3 regions of the Vreelandella hamiltonii genome follow, and region 3 is predicted to be linked to each of the others. Evidence: predicted binding sites of a transcription regulator. Region 3 holds the regulator's gene; each other region holds the start of a gene.

Evidence for each region. Region 3 encodes sigma-54, which starts transcription at its own class of promoters, with help from an activator protein. Its sites were predicted from a motif close to TGGCACNNNNNTTGCTNT; they were not measured.
Region 1: the regulator sigma-54 is predicted to act here: its motif matches at 4,314-4,331, upstream of speB (agmatinase).
Region 2: the regulator sigma-54 is predicted to act here: its motif matches at 6,940-6,957, upstream of IE061_RS07360 (P-II family nitrogen regulator).

What each region holds. Positions count from the first base shown of each region.
Region 1 covers NZ_BMXO01000007.1:19,281-29,806, forward strand. Annotated here, with positions in the region: gene IE061_RS08755 (aldehyde dehydrogenase family protein) at 1-85, opposite strand, end outside; gene IE061_RS08760 (5-guanidino-2-oxopentanoate decarboxylase) at 95-1,723, opposite strand; gene IE061_RS08765 (YjiH family protein) at 1,734-3,116, opposite strand; gene speB (agmatinase) at 3,254-4,204, opposite strand; gene IE061_RS08775 (sigma-54 interaction domain-containing protein) at 4,492-5,910, shown strand; gene IE061_RS08780 (ABC transporter ATP-binding protein) at 6,005-7,129, shown strand; gene IE061_RS08785 (ABC transporter substrate-binding protein) at 7,186-8,466, shown strand; gene IE061_RS08790 (carbohydrate ABC transporter permease) at 8,535-9,419, shown strand; gene IE061_RS08795 (carbohydrate ABC transporter permease) at 9,416-10,258, shown strand; gene recQ (DNA helicase RecQ) at 10,321-10,526, shown strand, end outside.
Region 2 covers NZ_BMXO01000005.1:117,153-127,678, forward strand. Annotated here, with positions in the region: gene IE061_RS07325 (histidine phosphatase family protein) at 1-78, opposite strand, end outside; gene IE061_RS07330 (host attachment protein) at 213-644, shown strand; gene IE061_RS07335 (methyl-accepting chemotaxis protein) at 764-2,614, shown strand; gene IE061_RS07340 (LysR family transcriptional regulator) at 2,630-3,556, opposite strand; gene IE061_RS07345 (ferredoxin--NADP reductase) at 3,762-4,538, shown strand; gene glnK (P-II family nitrogen regulator) at 4,667-5,005, opposite strand; gene IE061_RS07355 (ammonium transporter) at 5,219-6,466, opposite strand; gene IE061_RS07360 (P-II family nitrogen regulator) at 6,525-6,863, opposite strand; gene IE061_RS07365 (accessory factor UbiK family protein) at 7,214-7,513, shown strand; gene IE061_RS07370 (ABC transporter substrate-binding protein) at 7,797-8,666, shown strand; partial or broken gene IE061_RS07375 (magnesium chelatase domain-containing protein) at 8,782-8,964, shown strand; gene IE061_RS07380 (hypothetical protein) at 9,104-10,024, opposite strand.
Region 3 covers NZ_BMXO01000003.1:173,944-184,469, forward strand. Annotated here, with positions in the region: gene yjgA (ribosome biogenesis factor YjgA) at 1-488, opposite strand, end outside; gene pmbA (metalloprotease PmbA) at 585-1,925, shown strand; gene IE061_RS05320 (HPr family phosphocarrier protein) at 1,932-2,201, opposite strand; gene rapZ (RNase adapter RapZ) at 2,227-3,159, opposite strand; gene ptsN (PTS IIA-like nitrogen regulatory protein PtsN) at 3,230-3,697, opposite strand; gene hpf (ribosome hibernation-promoting factor, HPF/YfiA family) at 3,702-4,010, opposite strand; gene IE061_RS05340 (RNA polymerase factor sigma-54) at 4,108-5,523, opposite strand; gene lptB (LPS export ABC transporter ATP-binding protein) at 5,629-6,375, opposite strand; gene lptA (lipopolysaccharide transport periplasmic protein LptA) at 6,397-6,900, opposite strand; gene lptC (LPS export ABC transporter periplasmic protein LptC) at 6,897-7,481, opposite strand; gene IE061_RS05360 (KdsC family phosphatase) at 7,482-8,024, opposite strand; gene IE061_RS05365 (KpsF/GutQ family sugar-phosphate isomerase) at 8,059-9,045, opposite strand; gene IE061_RS05370 (ABC transporter ATP-binding protein) at 9,278-10,099, shown strand; gene mlaE (lipid asymmetry maintenance ABC transporter permease subunit MlaE) at 10,100-10,526, shown strand, end outside.

The sequences.
Region 1 (10,526 bases), on a different contig from region 3:
GGTAAGGATTCATCACATCGAGCAGGCGAGTGCCCGCCGAGGCGACCCATTGATTATTGATGAACTGCTGGTCGAGAGTCTGCATGGGAACGTCCTAGTCGGGAAGTGAGCACGCCCGCTGCCAGGCAGCGGCGTCGATTTCAATCAGTAGCGGGCCGCTGGGCACGCGCTGAGCAAGCGCTCTGGAAAGCTCGTCGGGGCTCTCTACCAGCATGCCGGGGCAGCCGAAGCCTTCGGCCAAGGTGAGAAAATTGGGCGCTTGAATATCGACCCCCAGGCGGGCCACGCCGTTGGCATCCATGTAGCGGCGAATCTCTTCATAACCGGCGTTGTGCCATAGCACGATGACCACTGGCAGGCGGGCTTCCACCGCAGTGGCAAGCTCCGAGAGCGTAAACATCACCCCGCCGTCTCCCACCAGCGCAACGACGGGGAGATCAGGCCGGGCTAGCTGTGCTCCTAGTGCCGCAGGCAGCCCATAGCCCAAGGTGCCGTAGCCGGTAGAGGCGTTGAAGTAGCGCCTGGGCGCGGGCTGGCTGACGAGGTGGTTGCCGACATACACCGGCGCGGTGGAATCACCGACCAGGATGGCCTCAGGCAGGTGGTCGGCCAGCGCGGCATAAAGCGGTACGAAATCGCGAAACGCAGGATCATTGGCCAAATCCAATGCGTTTAGCGCAGCGGCCGTTCGCTCGGCGCCCTGACGTTTCAGCGGCGCTGAAAAGTGCTCAAGCAGAAGCTCCAAACTGCGCCCGGCATCACCCACCAAACCAAGCGTGGTGCGCTGATTGCGCACCAGCTGCTCGGGGTCCAGGTCGATTCGAATCAGCGTGCCGTTGAGGTGAAAACCGTCGTCGAAAACGACGTCATAGTCGGTTTCGCCCAGCTCGGTGCCTATGGCCAGAATCACATCGGCACTGGCAGCCAGCTCCCTGACGGCAGGCAGCGCGGCATTGGCCCCCAGGTCCAGCGGGTGATCACGCCCCAGCAGCCCCTTGGCGTTGATGGTCGTCACCGTGGGCGCATCCAGTTGCCCAACCAGCGCTCGCGCGGCTTCTGGCGCTGACACACAGCCACCCCCCAGCAGCACCAGGGGCTGCTTCGCCGCCTGGAGCAGGCGAGCCGCTTCGGCCACGCCTTCCGGGTCGGGGGCCGCTCGGTATAGCGTTGGCGCTTGCCAACTGGTCGGCACGGGTACGGGTGCATTGAACAGGTCGATGGGTATTTCGATGTGCACCGGGCCTGGGCGAGCACCGTTGAACACGGCAAAGGCGCGGGCAAGTACCTCCGGCAGCGTGCTGGCATCCAGCAGGGTGTGGCTGAACCGCGCCACGCCGCTGATCATCTGCTGTTGGCTGGGCAGTTCGTGCAGCCGCCCTTGGCCCAGGCCCAGCGTATCGCGACGATTGACGCTGGAGATCACCAACATGGGGATGGAGTCTGCCAGGGCTTGGCCCATGGCGGTGGCCATATTGGTCATCCCCGGCCCGGTAATGATCAGGCAAACACCGGGCTGGCCACTGGCGCGGGCATAACCATCGGCCATGAACCCCGCCCCTTGCTCATGGCGCGGGGTGATGTGCGCCACCTCGCTGCCCTCCAGGCCACGGTACAGCTCCACGGTATGCACGCCGGGAATGCCAAACAGCGCCCGCACGCCGTAGGTATCGCGCAGCAGGTGGATCAACAGGTCGGCGCAGGACATCGTCTTCGACTCGTTCATGCATCGCCCCTTAGAAGAAAAACGTGTGGGCCATGAAGGCAATGATCGGCAGCGTAATGGCCGTACGCAGCAGGAACACCACGGCCAGTTCCCAGAACTTGATGGGAATCTTCGACTTGAGCAGCAGCGCACCGATCTCGGACATATAGACCAACTGGGTCATGGAAAGGCAGGCAATCACGAAGCGGGTCAGCTCGCTTTCGATGTTGGTAGCCAGCACCGCAGGCAGGAACATGTCCGCGAAGCCTACCAGCGTGGCAGGTGCAGCCGCCTGGGCTTCAGGAATGCGCAGCAGCTCCAGCACCGGCACCATGGGGTACGAGAGCCAGGTAAACAGCGGCGTGAACTCGGCCAGAATCAGCGCCACGGTGCCAATCGCGAATACCAGCGGCAGCAGCGTCAGGAAGATGTCGATGACGTTGAGCAGCGCCAGCCGGGCCAGCGCTTTTGGCCCGGGTGCGCCCGCCGCACGACGGGTGGCCTGCAGCAGGCTGTAACGCAGCAACCCCACGTTGTCAGTGCGCTCTTCGCTCAGCTGGCAGCCCACCGGTTCGTGGTAGTCATCGGATTTACGCGACAGCGGCGGGATACGCGACACGATCACCGCCGCGATCAACCCGGATACGACGACGGTAAAGTAGAAGGGTATGAACAGGTGATTGAGATTGACGAAATTGACCACCAGCAGACTGAACGCAATCGACGCTACCGAAAAGTTGGTGGCAATGACCGAGGCTTCACGGCCGTTGTAAAAGCCCTGTTCGTACTGCTGCGAGGTGATCAGCACGCCCACCGTGCCCGAACCCATCCAGGAAGCGGTAGCATCGATGGCACTGCGACCCGGCAGGTTGAAGATGACGCGAAACGGCTTGCGCACCATGGTGCCAATGAACTCCATGAAACCAAACTCGACCAGAAACGGCAGCAGCAGCGCAGCGAAAAAGAAGAACGTCAGCAGCACCGGTGCCAGATCGTTCAGCATTACGCCGCCGGTAAAGGACGCCGTCACGAACTCAGGGCCGACCTGAAAAAAGGTCATGATGACGAAGACGGCCCCCAGAACGCGCATGGCAATCCATACGGGGCCCACATCGAACATCTCCTTGAAGTGGCCTTGCCGTGCCCAGGCGGGCTTTGCCAGCTTGACGTACAGCGTCACCATCACGGAAACGCACAGCACGCCTAGCGCAATGGCAGGCAGCGCCCCACCCAGCAGGGTCTGCAGGCCATCGGCCATCAGCCCCATGCCGATATTGACGGTCTCACCAAACTGAAAAGGGATCAGAAACAGCAGCACGCCGATCAGCGAAGGAATCAGAAACTTCAGCAGATGCGCGCGGGGTATCGACGTGGACGAAGCGGATGCTTCCGGCGTCGCTTTAGAGTATGACATACGGTTCACCTATTGGATGTGATTATTGGAGGTGGGCTGGCGGCGTCCTGAAGGGGAGCACCGCTCCCCTTCCTGTGTATTGTCATCCGCGCCTTGTCAGGTCGGCGCTTGGTGCAAGGCACTTTTGCAGGCAGCGCTTACGGGCGGCGTTGCGCTGCGGGCAGTACGCAAAGCATTTCATACAGCAGCGTAGCGCCCATCAGCGCCGTGTTGCCGCTGGGGTCGTACGGCGGCGACACCTCGACCAGGTCCCCGCCCACGATGTTCAAGCCAGCGGCACCGCGCACGATTTCCAGCCCTTGGGCAGAGGTCAGCCCTCCCATTTCCACCGTGCCGGTACCGGGGGCGACCGAAGGGTCCAGACCATCGATGTCGAAACTGATGTACACCGGGGTATCGCCCATTTGCTCACGCACTTCGGCCATCAGTGGCGCCAGCGAGCGGTACCAGCACTCTTCGGCGGGCACTACGCGGAAACCCTGCTTGCGGCACCAGTCGAAATCTTCCGGGGCATAGCCGGTTCCACGCAGGCCGATTTGCACGACCTTGTTATGAGCCAGCAGCCCTTCCTCCTGGGCGCGGCGGAACGGCGTGCCATGGGCAATGGGCTCACCGAACATGTGCTCGTTCACATCCGCATGGGCATCGATATGAATCAAGCCCACCGGACCGTGCTTTTTGGCCATGGCGCGTAGAATCGGCAGCGTCAGCGTGTGCTCGCCCCCCAGCGTCAGAGGAATGCAGTCGTGCTTCAGTACGTCGTCGTAGAAGGCGGTGATGATGTCGACGCTTTTCGGCAGGTGAAAGGTGTTGATGGGCACGTCACCGATATCGGCGACCTGAAGCCGCTCGAAGGGAGCCGCCCCCGTGGCCATGTTGTAGGGGCGCAACATGCGCGACTCATCGCGAATCTGGCGTGGCCCCAGGCGGGTACCCGGGCGATTTGAGGTGCCGATATCCATGGGAATGCCGATGAACGCCGCGTCCAACCCTGCTGCGCTCTGTTGCGTGGGCAGGCGCATCATGGTGGCAGGGCCTGCAAAGCGCGGCATGGTGTTGCCGCCCAGCGGCTGATTGAATTCCGACATCGTTCTCTCCTTGGATTTATTGTGGCCAGCCTGACGGGCCTGGCGCTTCAGCGATTTATCCAGCTCATATCGCTCATGCATCGTTGATGCACAGATCAATACACAGACCACTGCACAGACCATGCCAAGTCACCTGCGCTGATAAATAGGGAGGTTTACCGCCCCATCGATGCAAAAATGAATCGCAACGCTAATGAAACGATGCAAAAATGAATCAATGAGTCATATTTGCATTGCCCTGTTCATCCAACGATATAAAAGCGGCTGCAGTAAATAAGGAGGGATGCATGAGTGAAATCGACAGGCGCGTACTGCAAACCATCGTGGAAACCGCCAATGACCACTTCTTTATCGTCAGCGGCGACGGTCAGATTATGGATATCAGCCCCGGCGCCGAGGCGGTATACGGCGTATCACGGGAGGAGCTGCTTTCCAGCAGCGTTCAACAGCTCCAGGCCGCCGGTGTTCTGAAACCGTCCATCACCATGGAAGTCATCCGCACTCGCCAGCCCGCTCAGCTAATGCAAATCACCGGCACGGGCCGCCGCGTCATTGCCGAAGCCTACCCCGTGTTCGTCAACGGCAAGCTGGAGCGCATTGTCAGCCGCTCACGGGATTTGACCGACCTTCAGCTGCTGCAGGACGAATACGCTCTGCTGCAAAAACGTTTTAGTGAACACTTGAAGCGCAGCCAGGCCGCCCCCGATGCCGAAGAGCAAGCGCTGGATGCTGCGCTGGACCACCTTCAGGTCAGAAGCCATGTGATGCGGGAAATCGCCCTGTTGCTCAAGCGCGTGGCACCATCGGATGCCAACGTGCTGATGCTGGGGGAGTCTGGCGTGGGCAAGACGGCCTTTGCCAAGCAGCTCCACCGCTGGAGCGAGCGCCATCATGGCCCGTTCATCGAGGTCAACTGCGCGGCGATCCCGGAAAACCTGTTCGAGTCGGAAATGTTCGGCTACCAGCCCGGCGCCTTCAGCGGTGCCGCGCGGCAAGGCAAGGCCGGACTGCTGGAGCAGGCCGAAGGGGGCACGCTCTTTCTGGATGAAATTGGCGAGCTGCCGCTGCTGATGCAGACCAAACTGCTGAAAGTGATTCAGGATGGCAGCCTGACCCGGTTGGGCGACACGCGGGCTCGTCGCGTCAACTTCCGGCTGGTCGTGGCGACCAATCAGGACTTGGCCAAACGGGTCGAAACCGGCCTGTTCAGGCTGGACCTCTACTATCGTCTGAACGTCATCCCCATCACGCTGCCCCCGCTGCGCGAGCGCCGCGAAGATATTCCCGTGCTGGTGGAAGCCTGCCTGACTCGGCTGAACCACCGCTATGGCCGCCAAAAAATCATCAGTAACCCGGCCTGGTCGACGCTGATGGGCAGCGACTGGCCCGGCAACGTGCGGGAGCTGGAAAACTGGCTGGAAAGAGCCTGGCTTTCAAGCCCCGGCGACCAGATCGAAGCGCCCGCGGCACCTTCGGCCTCTGAGCCACCCGAAACACCGCTGCCCACTGCGTGGCTGACGTCCCCAGCGGCGTCCCTGCAACAGGACGAAAGCCTGAAGGAGTACCTGGCGCGCATCGAGCGCGAGACCTTGGGCCAACTGTGCAGCACCCTGCCCAGCACGTATGCCATCGCCAAGCGTTTGGGCATCAGCCAATCCAGCGTCGTGCGCCGCCTGCAGCGTTACGGCATCAAGATCACCCCCTGACCGCCTCACGACATCAACCTGACATCCAGGCGTCATACAAACGCAACACCTTGCTCTCACTCTAGATCGTCGCCACGCATGACGGATGAGAGCCATGAACCAATCGCGCATTCGCCTGGCAGGCGTCTCCAAGCACTGGGGCGCGACCACGGCAGTCAACGACATTTCCTTCGATATTCAGCCCGGGCAGTTCGTCATTCTGCTGGGGCCGTCAGGCTGTGGAAAATCCACCACCCTGCGCATGCTGGCGGGGCTGGACGACGCCAGTAGCGGTCGCATCCATATCGGCGAACGGGACGTGACCCACCTGCCGCCCGGCGACCGTGGTCTGAGCATGGTGTTTCAGTCCTATGCGCTATTTCCGCACTTGAGCGTGGCCGACAACATCGTCTTTGGCCTGCGCAGCCGCAAGGTAGCGAAGGCAGAACGGCAGCAGCGCCTGGCCCAGGTGGCCGAGCTGGTGGACCTGACGGATTACCTGCACCGCAAACCGGCACAGCTTTCCGGCGGTCAGCGCCAGCGGGTGGCGTTGGCGCGCGCCATCATTTCCGAACACCCCATCTGTTTGATGGACGAGCCGCTGTCCAACCTGGATGCGCGGCTGCGCAGCGATATGCGCAGGGAGATCAAAGCCCTGCAATCACGACTCGATATGACGGTGGTTTACGTCACTCACGACCAGGTAGAGGCCATGAGCATGGGAGACCGTGTGATCTTGATGCAACAAGGACATATCGTGCAGGACGGCACACCCGACGAGCTTTATAACCAGCCCGCCAGCGCCTTCGCGGCCAGCTTCATCGGCAGCCCGGCCATGAACCTGCTGCCGCTGGTGGCCGGGGCACAGGGAGCGGTGATCGAAGGCGAACCCACCACCCCCGTTGCCCCATTGCCCGCGGCAGGCGGCCAGTTGGGCATTCGCCCCGAGGATATCGAACTGCGCGGGGCCTCGGCGGCTGGCCTGCCCGGCCAGGTGGAAAGCGAAGAGTATCTGGGCGCCGACACCATTGCCCATGTGAGCGTCGGGCAGCACACCCTGCGTGTGCGGCTAGGCGGCAAACACAGCCTGACGGGCCAGCCCTGCCGACTGTTCTGGTCGGCAGACAAGGCCCACCTGTTCGACCCCTCCGGCACACGCCGGGACGACCTGTCGGCGCTGGAACTCACGCCGTATCGCACCATTCCGCGCCCGCCGACGGTGGGCTCTTTTCAGCACTGAGTTTGCTCACCACCCCACAACCCTTGCGACATCACCCACTCTTTGAGGAGTCAGCCATGCGAGTTTCTCATCCCTTGATGTCCGGCGCCCTGCTTGCCAGCGTACTGGGCGCCGCTCAGGTTCAGGCGGATACCATCGATTTGACGATGTACTACCCGGTGTCGGTGGGGGGCGCACTGACCGACGTGATCGATGGCCTGGTGGCTGAATTCGAAAGCGAATATCCAGATATCAACGTGGAAGCCATCTACGCGGGCAACTACGACGACACCCGCGTGCGCGCCATGTCCGCCATGGAAGCAGGGGATGCGCCTCAGCTCTCGGTGCTGTTCTCCATCGACCTGTACGAGCTGATCGAGCAGAACGCCATCGTGGCCTTTGATGACCTCATCGACACCGAGGAAGAGCAAGCGTGGCTGGATGGCTTCTACCCCGGCCTGATGGAAAACGGTCAGTTGGATGGCAAGACCTACGGCATTCCCTTCCAGCGCTCCACCATCGTGCTGTTCTGGAACAAGGACGCCTTTGCAGCCGCTGGCCTGGACCCGGAAACGCCGCCGGAAAACTGGGAAGAGATGGCCGAGATGGCCGCCGCCGTACGCGAAGCCTCGAACGGTGAGCAGTGGGGCGTGATGGTGCCATCCACCGGCTACCCCTACTGGATGTTCCAGGCCTTTGCCTTCCAGAACGGCCATCGCCTGATGAACGACGATGGCACCGAGGTCTATTTTGACGACCCGGCCGCCATCGAAGCCCTCGAATACTGGGTGTCGCTGGCCACCGAGCATGACGCCATGCCCAGTGGCACCATCGAGTGGGGTACCCTGCGCCAGAACTTCCTCGAGCAGTCCACCGCCATGATGTGGCACACCACGGGTAACCTGACCGCGGTACGCAACGAGGCCAATTTCGAGTTTGGCGTCGCCATGCTGCCCATGAAGACCCAGCGCGGCAGCCCCACCGGTGGCGGCAACTTCTACATCTTCGAGGATGCCAGTGAAGAGGAGCAGCGCGCAGCGATGACCTTCATCCGCTGGATGACCGCCCCCGAGCGTGCCGCCGCCTGGTCCATCGAAACCGGCTACATGGGCGTCAGCCCCGCCGCCTATGACACCGAAGCATTGCAGCATTACGTGGAAGAGTTCGCCCCTGCCGCCGTGGCTCGGGACCAGCTCGAACACGGCACTGCCGAACTCTCTACCTACCAGGGTGGCCGCGTGCGCCGAGCCCTGGATAACGCCGTGCAAGCCGCACTGACAGGGCAAATGAGCCCTGCCGACGCGCTGAGCCAGGCCCAGCGTGAGGCCGATGCGGCGCTGCGCCGCTATGCCCGGTAAGCGCCGATAGGCGGACGTTTCCATGCTCGCCGGGGTTCGCCCCGGCTTTTTCTCATCACGGCGGCCCCATGAACCTGAACGCCCATCGAACGATGCAGCTTTACGGCGCCCTGCTGCTTCTGCCCGCGGCACTGCTGCTCACTGCGTTTGCCTACTTGCCCACGGTCACCACCGTGATCAACAGCCTTTTTCTGCCCGGCTTTCGCGGCGAGCCCGCCGCCTTCGTCGGGCTCGACAACTATCGCGTGCTGATGGACGACCCGACGTTCTGGAAAGTCGCCCGCAACAACCTGCTGTACGCGCTGGGCACGGTTCCCACTTCCACGGCGCTGGCACTGGGCATGGCGCTGCTGGTCAATGCCCGCCTGCCCGGGCGCGGGCTGGTACGCATGGCCTATTTCACGCCCACCATTCTGCCCATGATCGCCGCCGCCAATATCTGGATGTTTTTCTACGCCCCGCAGATAGGGCTATTCAACAAGCTGCTCGGCGCCCTGGGATTTGCCGGGGTGAACTGGCTGGGCGACCCCGGCGTGGCACTGGGGTCGGTCATCGTCATGTCGGTGTGGAAAGAAGCGGGCTTTTTCATGATCTTCTACCTGGCCGCGCTACAGGCCATCCCCCCGGAGCTCAAGGAAGCCGCTGACCTGGAAGGAACGAGCCGCTGGAGCTTCTTTTGGCGAGTGACGTTTCCCCTGCTGATGCCCACCACGCTGTTCGTACTGATCAACGCGCTGATCAATGCGGTGCGGGTGGTCGACCACCTGTTCATTCTGACCAAGGGCGGGCCCAATAACGCCACCAACCTGCTGCTTTATTACGTCTACGAGAACGCCTTTTCGTTCTTCGACCGCACCATGGCGGCCACCATCACCGTGGTCATTCTGCTGGTGTTGGCGGTGGTGGCCACGCTGAAGTTCACGATTCTGGACCGCAGGACGCACTACCAATGAGTACCTTCTCTTTTCCGGTGTCGCCACGGCGCACCCTGGCGCTGCCCCGCCTGGAAACCCTGGCGGCCTGGCTGCTGGCCGTGATCTGGATCTTTCCGCTGCTTTACGCGGTGTGGGCCGCGATTCACCCGCCCGCCTACATGGTACGTTTCGATCTGCTGGCGCCTTTGACGCTGGACAACTTCACGAACGCCTGGGCCCAGGCCCCCTTTGCGCGTTACTACCTGAACACCTTCGCGCTGGTGACCGGCGTGGTACTGGCCCAGTTCGTGGTCTGCACGCTGGCCGCCTTTGCCTTTGCCCGCTTTCCGATCCCCGGCAAGAATCTGCTGTTCATGCTGGTACTGATTCAGCTGTTCGTGTTTCCCGAAGTGCTGATCGTCGAAAACTACCGTATCGCCAGCGAGCTGGGGCTGATCAATACCATCACCGGCATTGGCCTGCCCTACGTGGCCAGCGCCTTCGGCATTTTCCTGCTGCGTCAGACCTTCAAGACCATCCCCCGAGAGCTGGAGGACGCCGCCCGTATCGAGGGCTGTGGCTGGCTGGAAATCCTGTGGAAGGTCTACGTGCCGCTGGCCAAGCCCACCTATCTGGCCTACGGGCTGGTGTCGATCAGCCACCACTGGAACAACTTCCTGTGGCCACTGGTGGTGACCAACTCCGTGGAGAGCCGCCCGCTGACGGTAGGATTGGGCGTGTTCTCCGCGCCAGAAACCGGCGTCAACTGGGCCACCGTCAGCGCTGCCACGCTGCTGAGTATTGCGCCGCTGCTGGTGGCTTTTCTGCTGTTCCAGCGCCAGTTCGTGCAGTCGTTTTTACGTGCGGGGATTCGCTAACCCAACTCACTCGGGTTTTCGTGCGACAATTCTCCTTCACGCACACGACAAGGAGAGCAGCGATGCACGGCGACCCGGCAGCCCTCAAGGTACTGCAAGAAGTTTTTGGCTTTGAGCGCTTTCGTGGCCCCCAGCAGGCCATCATCGAGCACGTGACGGGCGGCGGAGACGCGCTGGTGCTGATGCCCACCGGCGGCGGCAAATCGCTGTGCTATCAGATCCCGGCGCTGCTGCGCTCTGGCACCGCCATCGTGGTCTCGCCGCTCAT
Region 2 (10,526 bases), on a different contig from region 3:
CCCATAATTCGTAAGCCCCCGCTCGGGGGAGCTGATAATTTTCCGCTGCGCGTTAGCCTGGCTATGTCCATGGCGCATGAGTAAATAGCGATTTCGCCAATGATAATTTGTACGCAGTAAGTCCATTGTCATCTCTCAAAAACCGTGTTTGACCAAACACCGAACGATTGCCATGGTTAAAGGGTAATCAACGACATGGAGGACGTACGACGATGACCACCTATATCGTGGTAGCTGACGCCGCCCGCGCACGTATTTTTACCCGTGACGCGCTCAATCTCGCCGAGCAAGAGAGCTTGGTACACGCAGCCGGCAGGCTGCATGAAGGTGACTTGATCACTGACCGCCGCGGGGCTGATGTCCATGAATCAACGTCAACGTCGTCGCGCTCATCTGGCGAAGAGGGGGCTGCCTCTCAGCATGAGAACGAGCTGTTTGCTAAAGAGGTCGCCCAACGCCTGTATAGCGCCCGCGTGAGTAACAGCATGGAAAAACTGATTATGGTCGCGCCGCCCAAGTTTTTAGGGCTACTGCGAGAAAAGCTTGATCACCCTACCCAAAAGCTTGTGACGCACACGCTCTCAAAAGATCTTAGCAAGGCGTCGATGGCAGATATTCAAAGCGCCGTGAGCGATCTGCGCTAATCAAATCAACACTTTCTCACTCTTTTATTAAAGGCATGGTGGCTCTCGCCGATAGCTAACGTCGAACTTTAGTGTACGTGGCACCCGCGTACTGATTCCAAACGACGTTGAGAGCGACCATGTTTTCATCTTTGCGAGTCCGCATACTGCTAGCCGCACTCACTGCCATCACCCTTGCCTTGATCGTCAACGGCGTTGCCAGCTACTACACAGTCCAGCAGCACAATACCCAACAGGTAGCCCGCAACCTAGACGCTGTAGTACGTGGTAACAGTAGCGCCCTACATGAGTGGATGGCATCCCGTAGCACCATGCTGAACGGTATGGAGGAAGCTATCTCCAGCAATGACCCACGTATTGCCTTGCGTCAGTTGACCACCTCTGGCGATTTTATGGCAACCTACCTGAGCTTGGCTGATAGCGGAGAGACCATTTTTTTCAACGGCTGGGAGCCACCCGCCGATTTTGACCCACGAGAGCGACCTTGGTACCAAGCCGCCGCTGCCGCGCAGGATACTATTGTCACCGCGCCGTATGTCGATGCCCAAAGCGGCGACTTAGTCGTGACCTTTGCCCGCCCGTTTTACCAAAATAACCAACTTCAGGCAGTAGTAGGTGCTGACGTCAATATTCGCGATATGGTCGCGATCGTGCAAGACATCTCGCCTACTCCTTCAAGTTTTGGCTTTCTGACTACCGGCGATGGATCGCTAATCGCCCATCCCAACAGCGAGCTAGCGCTAGAACCCACCACTGTTTTAAGCGATGAATTAAATGCCGCCTATATCGAGCAACTTGCTAATACCAAGCAGCCACAGCAGATGCAGTTAGAAGGAAGCAGTAAATTACTGCTGAGCCGCCCAGTAGGCGGCAATAGCGACTGGCAGCTTGTGGTAGCACTGGATGAAGCGGAGGCCACCGCAGGACTACGCGCCATTGCCACCACATCTATTGTTACCCTATTGATCGTCGCCGCCATCACCGCCGTGGTGTTCGGCCTGCTGCTCTCGCTGCTGCTGCGTCGCCTGCTGGGTGTGCGTAACGCCATGGATAACATTGCCTCCGGCGAAGGCGACCTGACACAGCGCTTACCAGAAGAGGGTAACGACGAGGTCACTCAGATCGCCCGCGCCTTCAATCGCTTCGTGGGCAAAATGGAAGAAGTTCTGATCGAAGTGCGTACCAGCAGCGAAGCCGTGCACCACGCCGCCAACGAGATTGCCATGGGCGGGCAGGATCTGTCGCGCCGCACCGACAATGCCGCGTCCAGCCTGCAGCAGACGTCTGCGTCGGTGGAGCAGATCACCAGCACCGTCGCCCACACCGCCGCGTCGGCCCAGGAGGCCAACCAGCTCTCTCATGCCGCTTCTGAAGTAGCGAAAAACGGCGGTCAGGTAGTCTCGAACGTGGTGACGACCATGGAAGACATCTCCCAGGCCTCCAACAAGATTGGTGAGATCGTCACCTTGATGAACAGCATTGCCTTCCAGACCAACCTGCTGGCGCTCAACGCCTCGGTAGAAGCCGCTAGGGCTGGCGAGCATGGCCGTGGCTTTGCCGTGGTAGCCGACGAAGTGCGTAAACTGGCTGGCCGCAGCAGCGACGCTGCCAGCGACATCCAGAAGCTGGTCGAAGACTCCCAGTCCCGGGTCAATAACGGCACCTCGCTGGTGCGCGAGGCTGGCAGCACCATGCACGATATCGTCGAGCACATCACCCGTGTCACCGACGTACTCGAAGAGATCAACGCCGCCACCAGCGAACAGAGTGATGGCATCAAGCAGGTCAACATCGCCGTGGCCGAGCTGGACCGGATGACCCAGGAAAACGCTGCCATGGTGGAAGAGTCCACCACCGCCGCCGAGCACCTCAAGGAGCAGGCAAACCACCTGACCGGCACCATCAGCAGCTTCAAGCTATCCGGAGCCAGCGCGCTTGCCTTGGGGTCACCCACGCTGCGCGATTACTGACACCCATGAGAACATTCAAGGAATGGGCGGCAGCGGAATATCGTCACTGCGCTTGGCACCGGCGGTCATTTCGCGGCAGAGGCGCAAAAACTCGCGCACGCCGGTGGTCAGATACTTGTGGCGATGCCAGATGAAGGTGAACTGACGCTTCAGGTCCAGCTCCGGCGTGGGTAGCGGCACCAGGCTACCCCGTCGGAAAGCGTCTCGTAGCGCCAGCCGAGAGACGCAGCCGATCCCCAGGCCTGATTCCACCGCCCGCTTGATCCCTTCGGTGTGCTCCAGTTCCAGCAGCGTATTGAAGCGGCTGCGCCGATGGCGGGCGGCATGCTCCAGCGTCATGCGCGTGCCTGAGCCCTCCTCACGCATGATCCAATCCTCCCGCAGCAGCTGATCCAGCTCCAGATGCTCCCGCCCCGCCAGCGGGTGGCGCGGCGAGCAGAACACGCACAGCTCGTCTTCTACCCAGGGCTGGCTGATAATCATGTCGTCATCGCACTGCCCTTCGATCAGCCCGAGGTCCAGCGAATGCTGTCGCACTCCCTCGATGATATGACGCGTATTGCGCACCGCCAGCCGCACGCGGCTACCGGGGTAACGCTGCATGAAATCACTGATCAACAGGGTGGCCAGATAGTTGCCGATGGTCAGGGTGGCACCCACGTCCAGAGCGCCCACTCCCTGCTGGCCACGCAGCAGCTCCTCCACTTCTTCGGCTCGGTCCAGCAGCGCCACCGCCTTGGGGAGCAGCTGGAACCCCAGCGCGTTGAGTTTCAGCCGTTTGCCAATGCGATCCAATAGCTGGCAGTCGAACTGGCGTTCCAACTCGGCCAGCGCCGTACTGGTCGCCGACTGGGACATGGCCAGCGCCCTCGCCGCCTGGGAAACGCTTTCGTGCTGGGCAACGGCGACGAAGACTTCCAGCTGACGCAACGTGTAATGCATGACCAGGCTCCTCCAGAAAAAGTGCTGCTCAACGAAAGCTATATCGATTTTAAAGATATACGTTATCAAGATAATTTGCTTAACAGATATACCACCCTTTATCTAGAATGAGCGCATCCTATAAAGCTATTTTTTATTCTTTTTTAGAATATGGCGAGCAAGGCTTAGGCCACGCAGCCACACACGCAGCCACAAAGGAGTCAGCATGAGCAAGTTTGCCCTGGAAGAAGTGCTAAGCGTTCACCACTGGAACGACACGCTGTTCAGCTTCCGCACGACACGTGAGCGCAGCCTGCGCTTCAAGAACGGCCAATTCGTGATGATCGGCCTGGAAGTGGCGGGCAAACCTCTGATGCGCGCCTACTCCATCGCCAGCCCGAACTACGAAGATCATCTCGAGTTCTTCAGTATCAAGGTGCCCGATGGCCCGCTGACCTCACGTTTGCAGCACCTGAAGGTGGGCGACCAGATTATGGTCAGCCGCAAGCCGACCGGCACGCTGGTATGCGACGACCTGCTGCCCGGACGTAACCTGTACATGCTCTCCACCGGCACGGGCCTGGCGCCGTTCATGAGCCTGATCCAGGACCCGGAAGTCTACGAGCGTTTCGAGAAGGTCGTGCTCATTCACGGCGTGCGTGAAGTCTCCGAGCTGGCCTACGCCGACTTCATCACCAAGGAGCTGCCCGCCCACGAGTATCTGGGCGAAGACGTTGCCGAGAAGCTGGTGTACTACCCCACGGTCACCCGTGAAGAGTTCCACACCATGGGCCGCCTGACCGACCACATTCGCAGCGGCAAGCTGTTTGCCGACACCGGCCTACCGCCCATCGACCCGCGTCAGGACCGCGCCATGATCTGCGGTAGTCCTGCCATGCTGGACGACACCAGCGCGTTGCTGGATGAGCTGGGCCTGAACATCTCCCCGCGCATGGGCGAACCAGGCGACTACGTCATCGAACGCGCCTTCGTAGAGAAGTAAGTCTAACGGGGAAGGGTGAAGAATAGAGCGTAACCTTTGTCACCCCTCATCTTATGCGCAAAGCCCCTGTGGATGTTATCCACAGGGGCTTTGTGCGACTTACGCCTTACACTTCACCATTCACAAAATTAAACCGCGTCTTTGCCGGTTTCACCAGTACGGATACGAATCACCTGCTCCAAGGGCATCACGAAGATCTTGCCATCGCCGATCTTGCCCGTATTGGCCACTTGGGTGATCGCATCGATGACCTGTTCGGCCATATCATCGTCCACGGCCACTTCCAGCTTCACCTTGGGCAGAAAATCCACCACGTATTCCGCCCCACGATACAGCTCTGTGTGGCCTTTCTGGCGACCAAAGCCTTTCACTTCCGTCACCGTAATACCCTGCACGCCGATATCGGAAAGCGACTCGCGTACGTCATCAAGCTTGAACGGCTTGATAATGGCTGAGATTAATTTCATGACCACATCCTCTGGTTATGCAACGGTTGTCTTGACCGGATACAAGGCGGCGCGACGTTGACCCTCCTCACGCCCGTTGCACTTAGCATACACCCGCCAGCCCCGAGAATAAAAAGCCCTTGTGCCTGGCACGTATATGCGCCGCTACATACGGCAAAAGGCCTCCCATCGGGGAGGCCTTGAGTAGCAGTGTCACTTGCTATGGCACAGTGTTTATTTCTTGACGCCAAACTCGGGGTAGGCTTCCAGGCCACACTCTGTGATATCGACGCCTTCGTACTCTTCTTCTTCGCTGACACGGATACCCATGACCGCTTTCAGCACCAGCCACACCACCAGGCTCGCCAGGAATACCCAGCCGAAGATGCCCACGATACCGATCAGCTGTGCACCGAAGGACGCATCGCCATTGTTCAGCGGCACGGCCAGCACACCCCAGATACCCACGACACCGTGAACCGAGATAGCCCCCACAGGGTCATCCAGCTTCAGCTTGTCCAGCGTGACGATGGCAGCGACCACGATCAGGCCACCGATGGCACCAATCAAGGCGGCACCCAGCGCAGAAGGCGACAGCGGGTCGGCGGTAATGGCGACCAGGCCTGCCAGCGCACCGTTCAGCGCCATGGTCAGGTCCGCCTTGCGGAACCACAGTTTGGCCAGCACCAGGGCTGCAATCACGCCACCCGCCGCCGCCGCATTGGTATTCACGAACACTTGAGCAACGTTGTTGGCCGACACGGCATCCGACAGTTTCAGTTCGGAACCACCGTTGAAACCGAACCAGCCCATCCACAGGATGAAGGTACCCAGCGTGGCCAGCGGCATGTTGGCGCCCGGAATCGCGTGGATAGAACCGTCTTTGCCATACTTGCCCTTACGGGGGCCCAGGACCAGCACACCTGCCAACGCTGCAGCGGCACCGGCCATGTGGACGATACCCGAGCCCGCATAGTCAGAGTAGCCAACGCCATCCAGCCAGCCACCGCCCCAGGTCCAGTAGCCAGACACCGGGTAGATGAAGGCGGTCATGACCACCGCGAAGGCCAGGAAGGCCCACAGCTTCATACGCTCGGCCACGGCACCCGACACGATCGACATTGCCGTTGCGACGAATACGACCTGGAAGAAGAAGTCCGAACGCATGGCGTAGTAAGGGGCATCCTCACCACCGGCCAGCACCGCATCGACGCTGTTCTCGGCACCGATCAGGAAGCCAAGGCTGGGCAGGAAGCCGCCTTCGCCGCTGGAGTACATGATGTAGTAGCCCACCAGCAGGTACATGGTGCAGGCAATGGCAAACAGCGCAATGTTCTTGGTCAGAATTTCAGCGGTGTTCTTGGAACGCACCATACCGGCCTCGAGCATCGAGAAGCCAGCGGCCATCCACATGACCAGTACGCCGCAAATCAGGAAGTAAAACGTATCGAGCGCGTAGCTCAATTCTGTAAGCTCGTTCATCAGGTGTTCCCCGTGATCCAAGAGAAGTTATGGGTGGGTCGTCGATGTGTAGGCTGGCCTATACCGCGTCGGCGCCGCGCTCTCCGGTACGAATACGAATGACATCTTCCAGCGGCGTCACGAATACCTTGCCGTCACCGATCTTGCCGCTGTTGGCAGCGCTGCAGATGGCATCCAGCACGCTCTCCAGACGCGCATCGTCCACGGCCACTTCCACTTTCACCTTGGGCAGAAAGTCCACTACGTACTCGGCACCGCGATACAGCTCGGTGTGGCCTTTCTGGCGACCAAATCCCTTGACCTCAGTAACCGTAATCCCCTGCACGCCGTTGTCGGCGAGTGCTTCACGAACGTCGTCAAGCTTGAAAGGCTTGATGATAGCGGTGATGAGTTTCATCCCGGATCTCCCCTGCTGGTTCAGTCCCACTCGGTGGAGAGCGGCGTGGCCGCCCGAATTTAGTGCTTGCCCTGCTAATGCTCATACCGTGCCACTGGATTTTTTCTCATTGAAATTCATACCCTTAAGGTTTAAAAAGTGCGCTTTACAGCCACTGGCAAGGCGACTACGCATCCATTCACACCCGCCCATGCACTAAAAACGATCACCAACAAAAGCGGCGCGCTCTTTTTTGATGCATACGCACATTGCAGGAGAAAACGCACGCGGGGAATGCGGTTTGGCAAAGGGTTGCGTATCCTTACAGGTAAGCTATCCACATTTATGCGCCACCGTTTAAGGAGAGAGCCATGACGCCCCAGGATCGCATCAGCCGTTTAGCCCAGCAGATAGGCGACCGTTTACAGAATGCTTCCCAGGCCCCGGAAGACATTCAGAAAGGCGTGCAGCAAGTGGTACGAGGCGCCTTCGACCGCCTGGAGCTGGTATCACGAGAAGACTTTGATATCTTGATGGATGTGCTTCAGCGCACGCGCGCGCGTGTCGAAGCGCTGGAGCGTCAGGTGGCCAGCCTGAAAGCCACGGTGGAAGCGGCCAGCGCCGCGCAGTCCGCCCCCATGGAAGCCGAAGTACCGCCAGCCCCCCGTTGAGCCTGCCGAGCAAGGCAAGCCCACCCCCGGCAACCCAAGCTGAGGCAACGCTGGGTGGCCTTGGATAGGCACCCAGCGCGCTTATCCGCCTGACCCCTTACGGCTCACTTTGTGACGCATCAAACCCGCGAAGGCATGGCGAAAGCCACCTCATGCACCATGTTGGAGCAGTTACGCCCCTGGGGCGTCTCGCGCTGACGACTTGTGCGACCTCCGCTGTTTCCATTTGCAATTGATAAAAAGAATCGTTTAAATAAAGCGCTTATTGTCAGGTGCCCACTTCATGCGCTGCATCCCCCGACTCCCGACCCTGGCCCGCAGCTGCTTGCTCGCGGCAGCCTTGCTGTTCAGCACTGCCAGCCACGCCCAGTGGGCCACCATCGACTGGACCATCGCCGAAACGCTGCTGGCGATTGGCGCTCCGGTCAGCGGTATCGCGCAACAGCCGGGATATCACGATTGGGTAGGCGAGCCGCGTATCCCGGAGCACGTCAGCGACCTTGGCCTACGCACCCAGCCCAACTTCGAGCTGCTGGCCCAATCGCCCCCTGAGCAAACCCTGCTCTCGCCCATGTTTACCGGGCTGATTCCTCGGTTGGAGCGCATCGCGCCGGTGGGCACTTTCGCCCTTTACTCGCCAGGCACCGATACGTGGCAGGAAATGCAGACACTCACCCGCCAGTTGGGCGAGTTGACCGAACGCAACGCAGAAGCCGACGCGCTGATCGAGAACACCCAGCAGCTGATGCGCGAGCTGCGCTACCCGCCCGGCAACGCATCTCCATTGCTGATGGTGCAGTTCATGGATGCCAGGCATGTGCGGGTATTTGGCGAGAACAGCCTCTACAACGCCGTATTGGAACAGCTGGCGCTGCCCAACGCCTGGGATGAGCCCACCAACGCCTGGGGCTTCGCCTTGGTCGGTATCGAGGCGCTGGCACGCTACCCCGACGCCACCCTGGTCATCGTTGACCCGCTCCCCGCAGGGGTGGAAACGCAGTTGGAAAAGAGCGGCCTGTGGCAGCAATTGCCGAGCGTTCAACATGGCCATCTGCTGCGCCTGCCGCCAGTCTGGAGCTTTGGCGCCCTGCCCTCCGCCCAGCGCTTTGCCCGCGAACTGACCAGCGCATTGAACGCCCAGGGGGCACATTAACGCTTTACTCGCTGGCCGCTCAGTAGCGCTCAACGCTTGAAATAAAGTAGGCTTAGCCAACGAGCAGGCTCATTAAACTGAGTGAGCCGATTGAGAGACGTTGCGAGGGAGCGCCATGACATTAGCGATTGTGGCCACGCGGGCAGGCGTGGGGTTGGAAGCACCGCCGGTGCATGTCGAAGTACATCTGGCAAATGGCTTGCCGGGCCTGACACTGGTGGGCCTGCCGGAAACCGCCGTAAAGGAGAGCCGCGAGCGGGTGCGCAGCGCCTTGATCAACGCGGGCTTCGATTTCCCCATAAAAATTTTATTGCCACCAAATCCAAATATTTATTTGTCTCAGCTCTACAATTTATGGCATTGTCGAATTAAATATTTTTTCTTTCAATGTAAATCGCCAAGCATATCAAACCATGATAGAAAATTATTAAAAATTTCTACTCAGTGGTTTTTATAGAACTCTTCAGAAAGTCGAACAGACGCATTGTGAAGCTTTGCTCTTTCTTCCCAATCTCATTTTTATTAAAAAGCCCTTCTAACAACCTTGCATTGAGGTCATTTCTAGAAGTATTTATTTTTTCAAATACCACCTTGGCAAGGTCTTCGTCGGCTTGTAGTTCGGGAGTTGCAAACCTACGCAGCGAGACTTCATTAGCAGTATGTATAATATAGTTGTTTTCTTTCGGTGAATAGGATCCGAATTTGGCACCAAAATTTTCTTCCTCATTAGCTGTGGATGAAAATTTATTTATCATATGCTCGATAAAATCGAGATCGCTACTTAGATTGAAACCTTGACCAGGATCCAACCTCCACCTTATAAACCCTTGATCAATATTTGTTGTACTTAGCGTTTCTCCGGAAAGGATTCTTTCTGCAGTAGCAGTATCCACTTCAGTAAAACTCACGGTTTGCTTTCGACCTTGTGAATCGTATGAGTTTCCATTAAAACTATATCTCATTGAGCCGTCGTCATATTTACGATAAAGGCCTAAATCCTTAGCAAACTGATCTACATATCGAAGGTCTGTACCTTCTTCATTTGCTTGTTCATACATTTTTGAAACAAGTGATCGATCACTTTCTGTTAAAAAATACTGGGAAAGCATGCCATTATGTTCGCCATTCGTGCGAATGCTCGGCAGCACTGGCAGGTCTCCGTTGCCTGATGAGAATAATCGAGAAGCCAAAATAGCCTGACCGCTTAGAGTAACAGTGCTTTTTTCCTGTAAATTATTGCCGCCTTTCACATCAGCTGCTGTGCTTTGAGAGGTGCTGGCATTTTTGCCAGCTTCATTTTTTACAGAAGCCAGTGTGGCACTTGAGTTATAGCTATTACCCACACCATGAATGTCCATTTTCTCACCATTTAACATATGAAATTGAAAGTTACACTAACATTAACAGCATTAGCCATTTGCATAGACAGCACTCCATTAGCGCTGCCTTCCTCACAAAAACTAAACTTTACCTCCGACACCAAAGAGCTAACTACTAAAGGCAATCGTGATGCCTGAATAGTTTGGGTTGACAAGCACACATCCTATTGCACTAAGAGTATTGGGCCGAAAATAACACAGTTCAACTCTTAGGCCAATGGCATCAGGATACCATGTGGTTTGCCATTCGATATCTGTAAGAGTTTTGCCTGGCGCCGCAGCCCCCACGCATAAATCGGACCTATTAGCATGCAGAAATAATGGTTTAACACCTCCTCCGCCATTAAGAACCTGCATTCCGCTGATTGAGCCTAAGCGCCATTGCCCACGATCAGAAGCAAGCAATCAGTATCGATGGACATTTCCACCTTCTTCACTATTACAGCGCCCATTTGTTAAATTAAGTAATCATAATGTAACT
Region 3 (10,526 bases):
AGCTTGCGCGCGCTGGTCGGCGGTTTGCCCTGCTCACGCTCCTTGCGGGCGTTACGCACCAGCTGACGCAGGGTCTGGCGGTCGGCACCGGGGTAGTCGGCAAGGAACAGGTCGACGGCGTCATCACCCTCGTCGACCAGCCGATCACGCCATTTTTCCAGACGATGAAAGGCATGGTCGCGCTGCTCTTTCTCTTGCTCGATGGCATCGAATACCCCCTGGATGGCGGCTAGATCCTCCTTGCGGATCAACTTGCCCACGTACTGCATGTGGCGGCGGCGGCCTTCATGGGAGCGGATGCGCGAGGTTTCCTCGATGGCCCGCAGCATGTCGTCAGACAGCGGAAAACGCGACCGTTCGGCGGGTTTCATGGCAATCAAGGTTTCGCCAAGCGCCTGAAGAGCATGCATTTCACGCTTGAGCTGGGATTTACTGGGACGCTCTTCCTGCTCGTCAATATCGAGGGGCTCGGGGCGTTGCTTAGGCATACAGACACTCACTGATTTGGATTCGTCGGCAGCATTATATCAGGCTGCGACCATAACATTGATTCGCCAATGCAATTGAGGCGAAAAGGAGACCACATGGCACAGGCATTTGATGCAGCAGCGCAACAGGCGCTACTGGCGCAGCGGGCGGAAGAAGCCCTTGGCCTGGCGAAAACGCTGGGCGCCGATGCCGCTGAAGTAGGCGCCAGTGTCGACCAGGGGGTGGGCGTCAGCGTACGGCTCGGCGAGGTCGAGACCGTCGAGCTTTCCCGTGACCAGGGAATCGCCATTACGGTCTACGTTGGCCAGCGCAAGGGGAGCGCCTCCTCCACGGATGCCAGCAGCGCCTCGCTGCGCGCCACGGTGGAAAAGGCTCTGGCAATTGCGCGTTATACCGGTGAAGACCCTGCTGCCGGGTTGGCAGATGCTGCGCTGATGGCGACCCGGCTGCCGGATCTCAAGGTGCATCACCCGTGGGCGCTCTCGACCGAACAGGCCATCGAGCTGGCGCTGCGCTGTGAACAGGCGGGGCGCAGCGTGGACGGTATTCACCAGTCGGAAGGTGCCTCGTTGTCCAGTGGCGAGGGCGTTCGGGTCTATGCCAATAGCCATGGCTTTCTAGGCACCCAAAAGGGCAGTAGCCATTCGTTGTCATGCATGTTGATTGCCCAGGATGGCAAGGGTATGCAGCGCGATTATGACTACACGTCGGCGCGTAACCCTCTACAGTTGCGTGACCCGGAGGAGGTCGGGCGCGAAGCGGCTGCACGCACCCTGCGACGGCTGGGTTCGCGCAAACCGCCTACCGGTACCTTTCCCGTGCTGTTCGACCCCAGCCTGGCCGCTGGCCTGATAGGGCACCTGATGGGCGCGTTGGCGGGTGGCGCACTATACCGTGAAGCATCGTTCTTGTGTGATCGTCTGGGTAGCCCGCTTTTCCCGGAGTGGATGGGACTGGAAGAACGCCCCATGGAAGTCGGTGCCACCGCCAGTTCGCCCTTCGATGCCGAGGGCGTGCAGACCCGGGATAACCGTTTCATCGAGCAGGGCAGGGTCGCCAGCTACATGCTGTCTGCCTACAGTGCCCGCCGCCTGGGCATGCAGTCGACCGGAAACGCCGGAGGAGCGCGCAACCTGCGTCTTCTGGCCCCGCTGACATCGCGTGATGAGCTGCTGCAGCAAATGGGGCAGGGCATTTGGGTGACCGAGCTGATGGGGCAGGGGGTCAATGGCGTAACGGGGGACTACTCTCGCGGTGCCGCCGGATTCTGGGTAGAAAATGGCGAGGTGCAGTACCCCATCGAAGAGTTCACCATTGCCAGCAATCTCAACACCATGTTCGCTGGCCTGGTGGGCATTGGCGACGATACCGATACGCGGGGCAGCATCCATACCGGCAGCTGGCTGGTGGATGCCATGACGGTGGCGGGCAGCTAACGAGGGTTACTGATCCTCGTCGAAACGTGCGTCGAACAGGGCCTGGATGGCATCCAGGGCCTGGTCGGCATCTTCGCCCTCTGCGGTGATGGTCAGCGAAGTGCCGCAAGGGGCCGCCAGCATCAGCAGCGACATGATGTTGGCGGCATCGGCTTTCTGCTGCTGTTTGTAAACATGAATACGGGCTGAAAACTGCTGGCCGCACGTGACCAGCTTGGTGGCAGCGCGGGCATGAAGGCCGCGTTGATTGGTCAGCGTTAAGGTTCTTTCAGGCACTCTGGTTCCTTTTTGCCGAGTGAGATCAGGGCGACGTCGTGTCGCTGGGGGGGGTGGAAGAAGTGGCATCGACGGTAGCGGGTAATTCGCTTAGCGTGTACTGCAAGCCCAATTCCCGATGCCTGAGCTGAATGGCGCCAGTGCGCTTGACCAGCGCCTGCGCCAGTTGTTCCACCATGTAGACAGAGCGATGCTGGCCGCCAGTGCAGCCAATGGCCACGGTCATATAGCTACGTTGACTGCTTTGGTAGGCGGGCAGCCACTTGTCCAACCAGGCATGAATATCGTCACGCATGTCATCGACGATGGGGTAGCCGCCCAGGAAGGCCTGAATATTGGCATCGCGTCCGGTGAACTGCCGCAGGCTGGGATCCCAATAAGGGTTAGGCAGGCAGCGCACGTCAAACACGATATCGGCATCCATGGGCACGCCCCGCTTATAGCCGAAGGATTCAAACGTCAGGGTCAGCTGGTCACGCCGTTGGTGAGCGACCTGATCGGTGATGCGACGGCGAAGATCGTGCACCGAGAGGCGTGACGTGTCGATCAGCAGGTCGGCCAGATCGCGAATGTCGAGCAGCGTCTGCTCTTCCTTGTCGATGGCTTCTTCCAGGGTCATGTCACTATCCCGGGTCAGCGGGTGGCGCCGCCGGGTGGCCGAGTAGCGCTCCAGCAGAATGCGCGCGTCCGTGGTCAGGTAGATGACCTGAAAACGGATTTGGCGTTGACGTAGCTCTCCCAGTAGCGCAGGCAACTGCTCCAGCGCCGTGGGCAGGTTGCGCGCATCGATGCTGACCGCCAGGTGAGTTCGCCCCCCTTGCTCGCGCAATTCATCGACCAGCGAGCCCAGCAGCATGGCGGGCAGGTTGTCGATGGCGTAATAGCCAAGATCCTCCAACGCCTGTAGGGCGATGGACTTGCCGGACCCTGAGCGGCCGCTAATGATCACCAGCTGCATAGCGCATCTCTCTTGGGTATCAAAGGGATAGAGGGCTTGCCGTGTGCCTTGCTGCCTGGCAATGGCTGCGCTAGGCAGCCTGCTCGCGAATCTTGTCGGTCAGCAGCTCGAGCAATGCGCGCTGGCTACTGACATTGCGCAGCTGTTGGCGCGTGGCAGCGTCGTTCATGATCGTAGCCACCTGACCCAGCAGGGCCAGGTGCGTGTCATCGGCTTCTTCGGGAACCAACAGCACGAAGACCAGATCGACCGGGTCACCATCGATGGCGTCGAAGTCGACGGGCTCGGCCAGCTTGAGAAAGCCAGCAATGGGCGTGCTGCAGTGAGGGCTGCGTGCATGGGGGATGGCTACGCCATTGCCGATACCAGTGCTGCCCAGCCGTTCACGGCCAATCAGGCGGCTAAAGACTTCCTGACTGTCCAGGCTGGGCGTGTTCTGAGCGATAAAGGTGCTGAAAAACTCCAGCACCCTTTTTTTGCTGCCCCCGGGCACGTCGTACAGCACGCGCTCCGGGGGGAGTATGGTTTCCAACGTCATCGGTTTAACGCACGCCAGCGCCTTGGGCGCGGGCTTGTGCTTTTTCCTTGTGTTTTACCAGCTGACGGTCGATTTTGTCCGCCAGGGCGTCAATGGCCGCGTACATGTCATTATCCTGCGCTTCCGCATGCAGGTCTGCTCCTGCGGCATGCAGCGTGCAAGCCGCTTGCTGGCGCTCCTTTTCGACAGATAAGGTGACCTGGACGGTCGTGATGTTGTCGTAGTGACGCTCAACGCGTTCCAGCTTTTCGTTTACGTAGTCACGCAAGGCGTCAGTCAGTTCAACGTGATGACCAGTGATGTTTACTTGCATTGACGTGCTCCTTATCCATCGGACTGTACTTCGATTGTAACCCTTTTTGGGCCATTGCAAAGCCCTCGCCGCGAGTTTGTTGGGCAAGAGCGTTTAACTAGCGCAAACGGCGTCGCTCGCTCGACGAAGGTATACCCATCGACTCTCGGTACTTGGCGACGGTGCGGCGTGCCACGGTAATGCCACCCTCTTCCAGCAGGGTGACCAGGCGACTGTCGGAGAGTGGCTTGCCTGGCGGCTCGTCCTGAATCAGTTTCTTGATACGCGCTCGAATGGCCGTGCTGGAGTGGCTGTCGCCGCCCTCCTGGCCGCTGACCTGGCTGGAGAAGAAGTACTTGAGCTCGAAGACCCCGCGCGGGGTATGAATGTATTTCTGGGTGGTGACTCGGGAGATAGTCGATTCATGCATCTCTACCGCTTCGGCGATATCGGCCAGAATCAGCGGTTTCATGGCCTCTTCACCCTGCTCGAGGAAGCCTATCTGGCGGGCAATGATCTCGCGCCCCACGCGCAGCAGCGTGTCGTTGCGGCTCGACAGGCTCTTGATCAGCCAGCGAGCCTCCTGGAGGTGCTCTTTCAAAAACTGGTTGTCCTGGCTCTTGTCGGCGCGCTTGATCAGGCTGGCGTAGTCGGGTTGGATACGTAGCCGAGGCAGCGCTTCCGGGTTGAGCTCCAGATGCCAGCCCTCGTGATTGTGACGTACCACCAGGTCCGGCGTCACATAGCTGTCGTCGGTGACGCCGTAGGCGCTTCCGGGGCGAGGGTCAAGGCTGCGGATTAAACGGATGACATCGTCCAACTGCTCGTCATCGAGGCTCAGGCGTCGTTTCAGCAGGCGCATGTCGTCCTTGCCCAGCGCTTCGAGAAACTGGCGTACCAGGCGCTTGGCGGGCATCAACAGCGGAGTGTCTTCGGGTAGCGCGGCCAGCTGCAGCATCAGGCACTCGCGCAGGTCACGGGCGAACACGCCAGTAGGCTCGAACTGCTGCAGGCGCAGCAAGGTGTTTTCGACCTCGCGTTGGCTCAGGCCATCGTGGCCCTGCGCCTTGAGCCCCTCGCGGATGTCGTTGAGCGGCTGGGTCAGATAGCCGTTGGCATCCAGCGCATCGATGAGGCTCTCGGCAATGGCATGCTCACGCGCAGAGAAGTCGGTCATGGCCAGTTGCCAGAGCAAGTGCCCATGAAGGCTCTGACCGGCCGCCTGGCGCTCGAAGTCCGGGCCTTCGCTACTGCCGCCCGCGCTGCCCATGTCCTGGTAGGTGTCGGACCAGTCGCTGTCCACGGAGAGCTCGTTGGGAATGCTGTCTGCCCACTCGGCTTCCTGAGGCTCGCTGACCGCCTGTTCGCCAAACTCATCCTCCTGTTCGAGCATGGGGTTGCCATCCAGCGCCTGCTGAATTTCTTGACGAAGGTCCAGCGTCGATAGCTGAAGCAGCGCAATGGCCTGCTGCAGCTGAGGTGTCATGGTCAGCTGTGTGCCGATACGCAGTTGAAGAGAAGCTTTCATGACCATCTGAGAACCACTCGTTAATCAGAAAGCTCCACCCTAGAGCGACTCTCCGTTTGGTGCAAGTGCAATAAGCATGCCACTAAATAAAATGCCTTCGTGGGCCATTATTTAAAGGCGGAAGTCGGCGCCCAGGTAGACGTCGCGCACCTTCTGGTTATTGAGAATTTCCTGGGGGTTTCCACTGGCTATGATGTGTCCGTCGCCAACAATATAGGCAATATCGCAGATATCCAGGGTTTCACGCACGTTGTGGTCGGTAATCAGCACGCCAATATGGCGCTTCTTGAGCGCGCGTATGATCGACTTGATATCGCCCACGGAAATGGGGTCGACGCCAGCAAAAGGTTCGTCCAGTAGAATGAAAGCGGGCTCGGTGGCCAGCGAGCGGGCAATTTCCACTCGTCGCCGCTCGCCGCCCGACAGGCTCATGCCCAGGTTGTCGCGAATGTGGGTGATGTGGAAGTCTTCCAGCAGGGATTCGAGCTTCGCTTCTCGGCTACTGCGGTCCAGCTCCCGGCGCGTTTCCAGAATGGCCATGATGTTGTCGGCCACCGACAGCTTGCGAAAGATCGATGCTTCCTGGGGCAGGTAGCCGATACCCGCCAGCGCGCGTTCATGCATCGGCGCCCGGGTCAGGTCGAGATCGTCGATGCCCACCTTGCCAGCATCGGATTTCACCAGGCCGACGATCATGTAGAACGAGGTGGTCTTGCCTGCGCCGTTGGGGCCGAGCAGGCCAACGACACTGCCTTGGGCAATTTCCAGGTTGATATCCTTGACCACGCGGCGGCGCTTGTAACTCTTGGCCAGATGCTGTGCATGGAGCGTCTTGACCGCTGCAGTGTCGGGGCTGATGGCTGTCACGAGGGGCTCTCTCTATTGCTCGGGCTGTAAGGTCATGCGGATGCGTTGCGGTGCGCTGCCGCTGACATCGGAGCGTGCTTGGACCACCCCGCGGTCGATGAAGTATTCGAGCCGTCCCCCCTGGAAGCGGTCCCCTTGCTGGGTCAGTTCGGCCTGGTCGATCAGCTCTACACGCCGCTCGGACACATGGTAGACGATGCGTCGCGCCCAGCCTTCCATGGGCGTCGTCTGGTCTTCCAGTTGATTGCGCAGGTAGGCACGCTCGCCCGTGGCGACGGCCCGGGAGAGTTCGCCGGCCTGGTTGCGGTGAATTTCGACACGCTCTCCGCGCAGCTGCATTTCACCCTGACGAATATCGACATTGCCAGAGTAAACCGCCGTGCCCGCGCGCTGGTCCAGGTCCAGGCGGTCGGCCTCTACTTCGATAGGGGCCTGTTGTTGAGCAGTAGCAGGCAGTACGCCTACCACCATGGGGACGGCAAGGGCGAGCAGTGCCGTACGAAGCAGGGCGTTCATGGCGACTCCTGAGAAGGGTGGGGGGCGGGCGGGTGCACGCCGCGCACGTTATTGATCAAGCTGACACGACTATCGTCCAGCCAGACATCCATACGGGATGCCTCGATACGCTGGGGTGGCTGCTGCAGCACTACGGGGGTGTCGCTCCAGGCATGACGTGCCAGGCCATCATAATGCAGCAGGTCGGTATCCAGCTGCCAGCCTTCGTCTGGTGCCAATAGCCGTGCCGATCCGGCCAGCGTCAGCGCCTGGGTGTCCGTGTTCAGGGTGCCGGTATCGGCAACCGCCAACCACTCACGCTGTTCACTATCGAACAGCGTGGCGCGCGGTGACGTGACGTTGGTCATCGCCGCTTGCGGGGTATGTACCAGTCGCGGCGCGACCAGCGACTGTTGCAGAGTGCCATCTTCACCAAACAGAGTGATCTCGGCACTCTCCAGCACGTGTCCGGGCTCCTGAGCCTGAGCCTCAGGATCTACCTCGCGCTGCTGGGGCGCGCGGGGGTCCAGCCAAACCAGCAGTCCCCCCAGGGTGATGACCAGCCCCGTCAGCCAGACGCGCTTTTTCACCCTGATGCCCATTCAGGTGGAGCCGTGTAGGTAAGTGTCGAGCACGGCGTCCCAGTGCCCCTGGTTGGTCAGCAGCGTGTCGCAAATTTCGCGAACGGCGCCATGCCCGCCCAGACGGTCGGTAATCCAATCGGCGTGGGTATGCATGTAGTCCGGTGCGTTGGGGACGGTGATGCCGACGCCCGAGCGTTTGATCGGCGCCAGGTCCGGGAGGTCATCGCCGCAGAAGGCGACCTGCTCCAGGGTGATGCCGAGCCGCTGGCAGAGCCCACGCAGGGTGGCGAGCTTATCTTCACAGCCTTGATGAACATGGCTGATGCCCAGCGCTGCGGCGCGCTGGCTCACCATGGGCGAGTCACGGCCGGTAATCAGCGCGACATGGATGCCGGCGCGCTTGAGCAGCTTCAAGCCGTGGCCATCCTGGGTATGAAAGGCCTTGATTTCGACGCCGTCGGCCTGGAAGTAAAGGCGACCATCGGTCAGCACGCCGTCCACGTCCAGGGCCAGCAGTTTTACACGGCGTATACGATCTAAAAGCGCGTCAGGTAGGGCCATAGAGCCTCCGTATCATTCATCATGGGATCATGGGTTAGATAACGCCGCTTGCCAGCAGGTCATGCATATGTAGCGCGCCAATCGGGCGCTGCTGTTCATCGACCACGGCCAGCGCCGTGATACGACTATCTTCCATTATACGCACGGCTTCGGCCGCCAGGACGTCGGGGCCGATGCGTTTGCCGGGCCGCGTCATGACGTCGTCTACCTTGACGTTGCGCAGGTCGTGAAACTGGTCCAGCGTGCGGCGCAGGTCGCCGTCGGTATAGACCCCGGCAAGCCGACCCTCATTGTCGATGACACAGGTAAAGCCGAGCCCCTGGCGGGTAATTTCCAGCAGGGCATCGCGCAGCGGGCTGCCCAGCGCCACCCGAGGCAGCCGCGCGCCGTCGTGCATCAGGTCGCGTACCCTTAGCAGCAGGCGTTTGCCCAGGCTGCCGCCGGGGTGTGACAGGGCGAAGTCTTCGGCTGTGAAGCCACGTGCTTCCAGCAGTGCGACCGCCAGCGCGTCACCCAGCGCAAGCGCTGCCGTCGTCGAGCTGGTGGGGGCCAGATCCAGAGGGCAGGCTTCTCGCTCGACGCCGCTGTCCAGGTGGGCCTCGGCATGGCGTGCCAGGGTGGAGTCCGGGCGCCCCGTCATGCTGATCAAGGGGGTTCCCAGGCGCTTGAGCAGCGGCAGCAGGGCGGTGACTTCGCCGGTTTCACCCGAGTTCGACAGGGCCAGCACCACATCGCCCCGGGTAATCATGCCGAGGTCGCCGTGGCTGGCTTCGCCGGGGTGAACGAAGAACGCGGGCGTGCCGGTACTGGCCAGGGTGGCTGCCAGCTTGCCGGCGATATGGCCGGATTTGCCCATGCCGGTCACCACCACGCGACCCTTGCAAGCCAGGATAAGCTGGCAGGCGCGGTCGAAGCTCTCGTCCAGCTTGGCTTGCAAACCACCAATGGCCGCTTGCTCTATCTGCAGTGTCCGCAGCGCGCTTTCACGCAGTAAGCTGGGTGGGGTGGGAGATTGGGGCATGATCGGTCTCGTTCTCGTCATCACGGTTGATAGCCTTCAAGAATAACACCTTGCGGCGGCTTTTAGCCAAACTGCGGGCAGGCGCTGGGCAGCAGGCCAGGTGCGCGTGGCTGTTCCTGTGGGTAGCGTTAGGATACGATGTTCGATAATATTTCGAAAACACTGTTTTTTTAAACCGCCGATCCGGGCTTGACATGCCCGCGTCAGCGAGCGAACGAGGGGTGTGATGCCCATGACGGATATGCCCTTTATCCAGGTGGAGGATGTGTACTTTTCCCGCGGCGACCACGATATCTTTCGTGGCGTGAGCATGAGCATTCCGCGTGGCAAAGTCACTGCCATCATGGGGCCCAGCGGAACCGGCAAGACCACCCTGTTGAAATTGATCGGCGGGCAACTGGTGCCTGACCGGGGGCGCGTGCTGATTGATGGGCAGGATGTGCATCGGCTGTCTCGCAAAGCGCTGTTTGCGCTGCGCAAGCGAATGGGCATGCTGTTTCAGAGTGGCGCGCTGTTTTCCGATCTGGATGTCTTCGAGAACGTGGCTTTTCCACTACGCGTGCATACCGACCTGCCCGATACCATGATTCGAGATCTGGTGTTGATGAAGCTGCAGGCCGTGGGCCTGCGCGGCGCGCGTCATCTGTCGCCCGCCGAGCTTTCAGGGGGCATGGCCCGCCGGGTGGCGCTGGCACGGGCCGTGGCGCTGGACCCGGAGCTGATTCTCTATGATGAGCCCTTTGTGGGCCAGGACCCTATTTCCATGGGCGTACTGGTGCAGCTTATCAAGCGCTTGAACCAGGCCATGTCGCTGACCTCTGTAGTGGTTTCCCATGACATCAAGGAGACCTTGAGCATTGCCGACTATCTCTACCTGATCGCCGATGGCCAGGTGGTGGCGCATGGCACGCCGGCGTCACTGGATGTCAATGAGGACCCCAGAGTCAGTCAGTTCATGCATGGTGAGCCGGACGGCCCTGTGCCGTTTCACTATCCTGGCAACACCCTTTACCGAGACATTCTCGGTCACGATCCAGCAAGCGGGGCAGGGTAAATGCAGTCAAGACTCTTACAGTGGGTAGCGCCTATCACGCGATTGGGGCGCAAGGGATGCGAGATGGTGGAAGCGCTGGGGCGCGCGGCAGTGTTTCTCGCGCAGTCGGCGGTCGGGGTGCCTTCCCGTGAAGGGTGGGCTCTGTGGCTTCGTCAAATGCATTTTGTCGGCGTGCTTTCTCTGGCTATCGTGCTGGTGTCTGGACTGTTCATCGGCATGGTGCTGGCGCTTCAGGGCTACACCATTCTGGTGGACTTTGGTGCCGAGCAGGCATTGGGGCAGATGGTGGCGCTGTCCTTGCTGCGAGAGCTGGCCCCGGTGGTGGCAGCGCTGCTTTTTGCAGGGCGGGCCGGTTCGGCGTTGACTGCCGAAATTGGTTTGATGAAGGCCACTGAACAGTTGACCAGCATGGAAATGATTGGCGTTG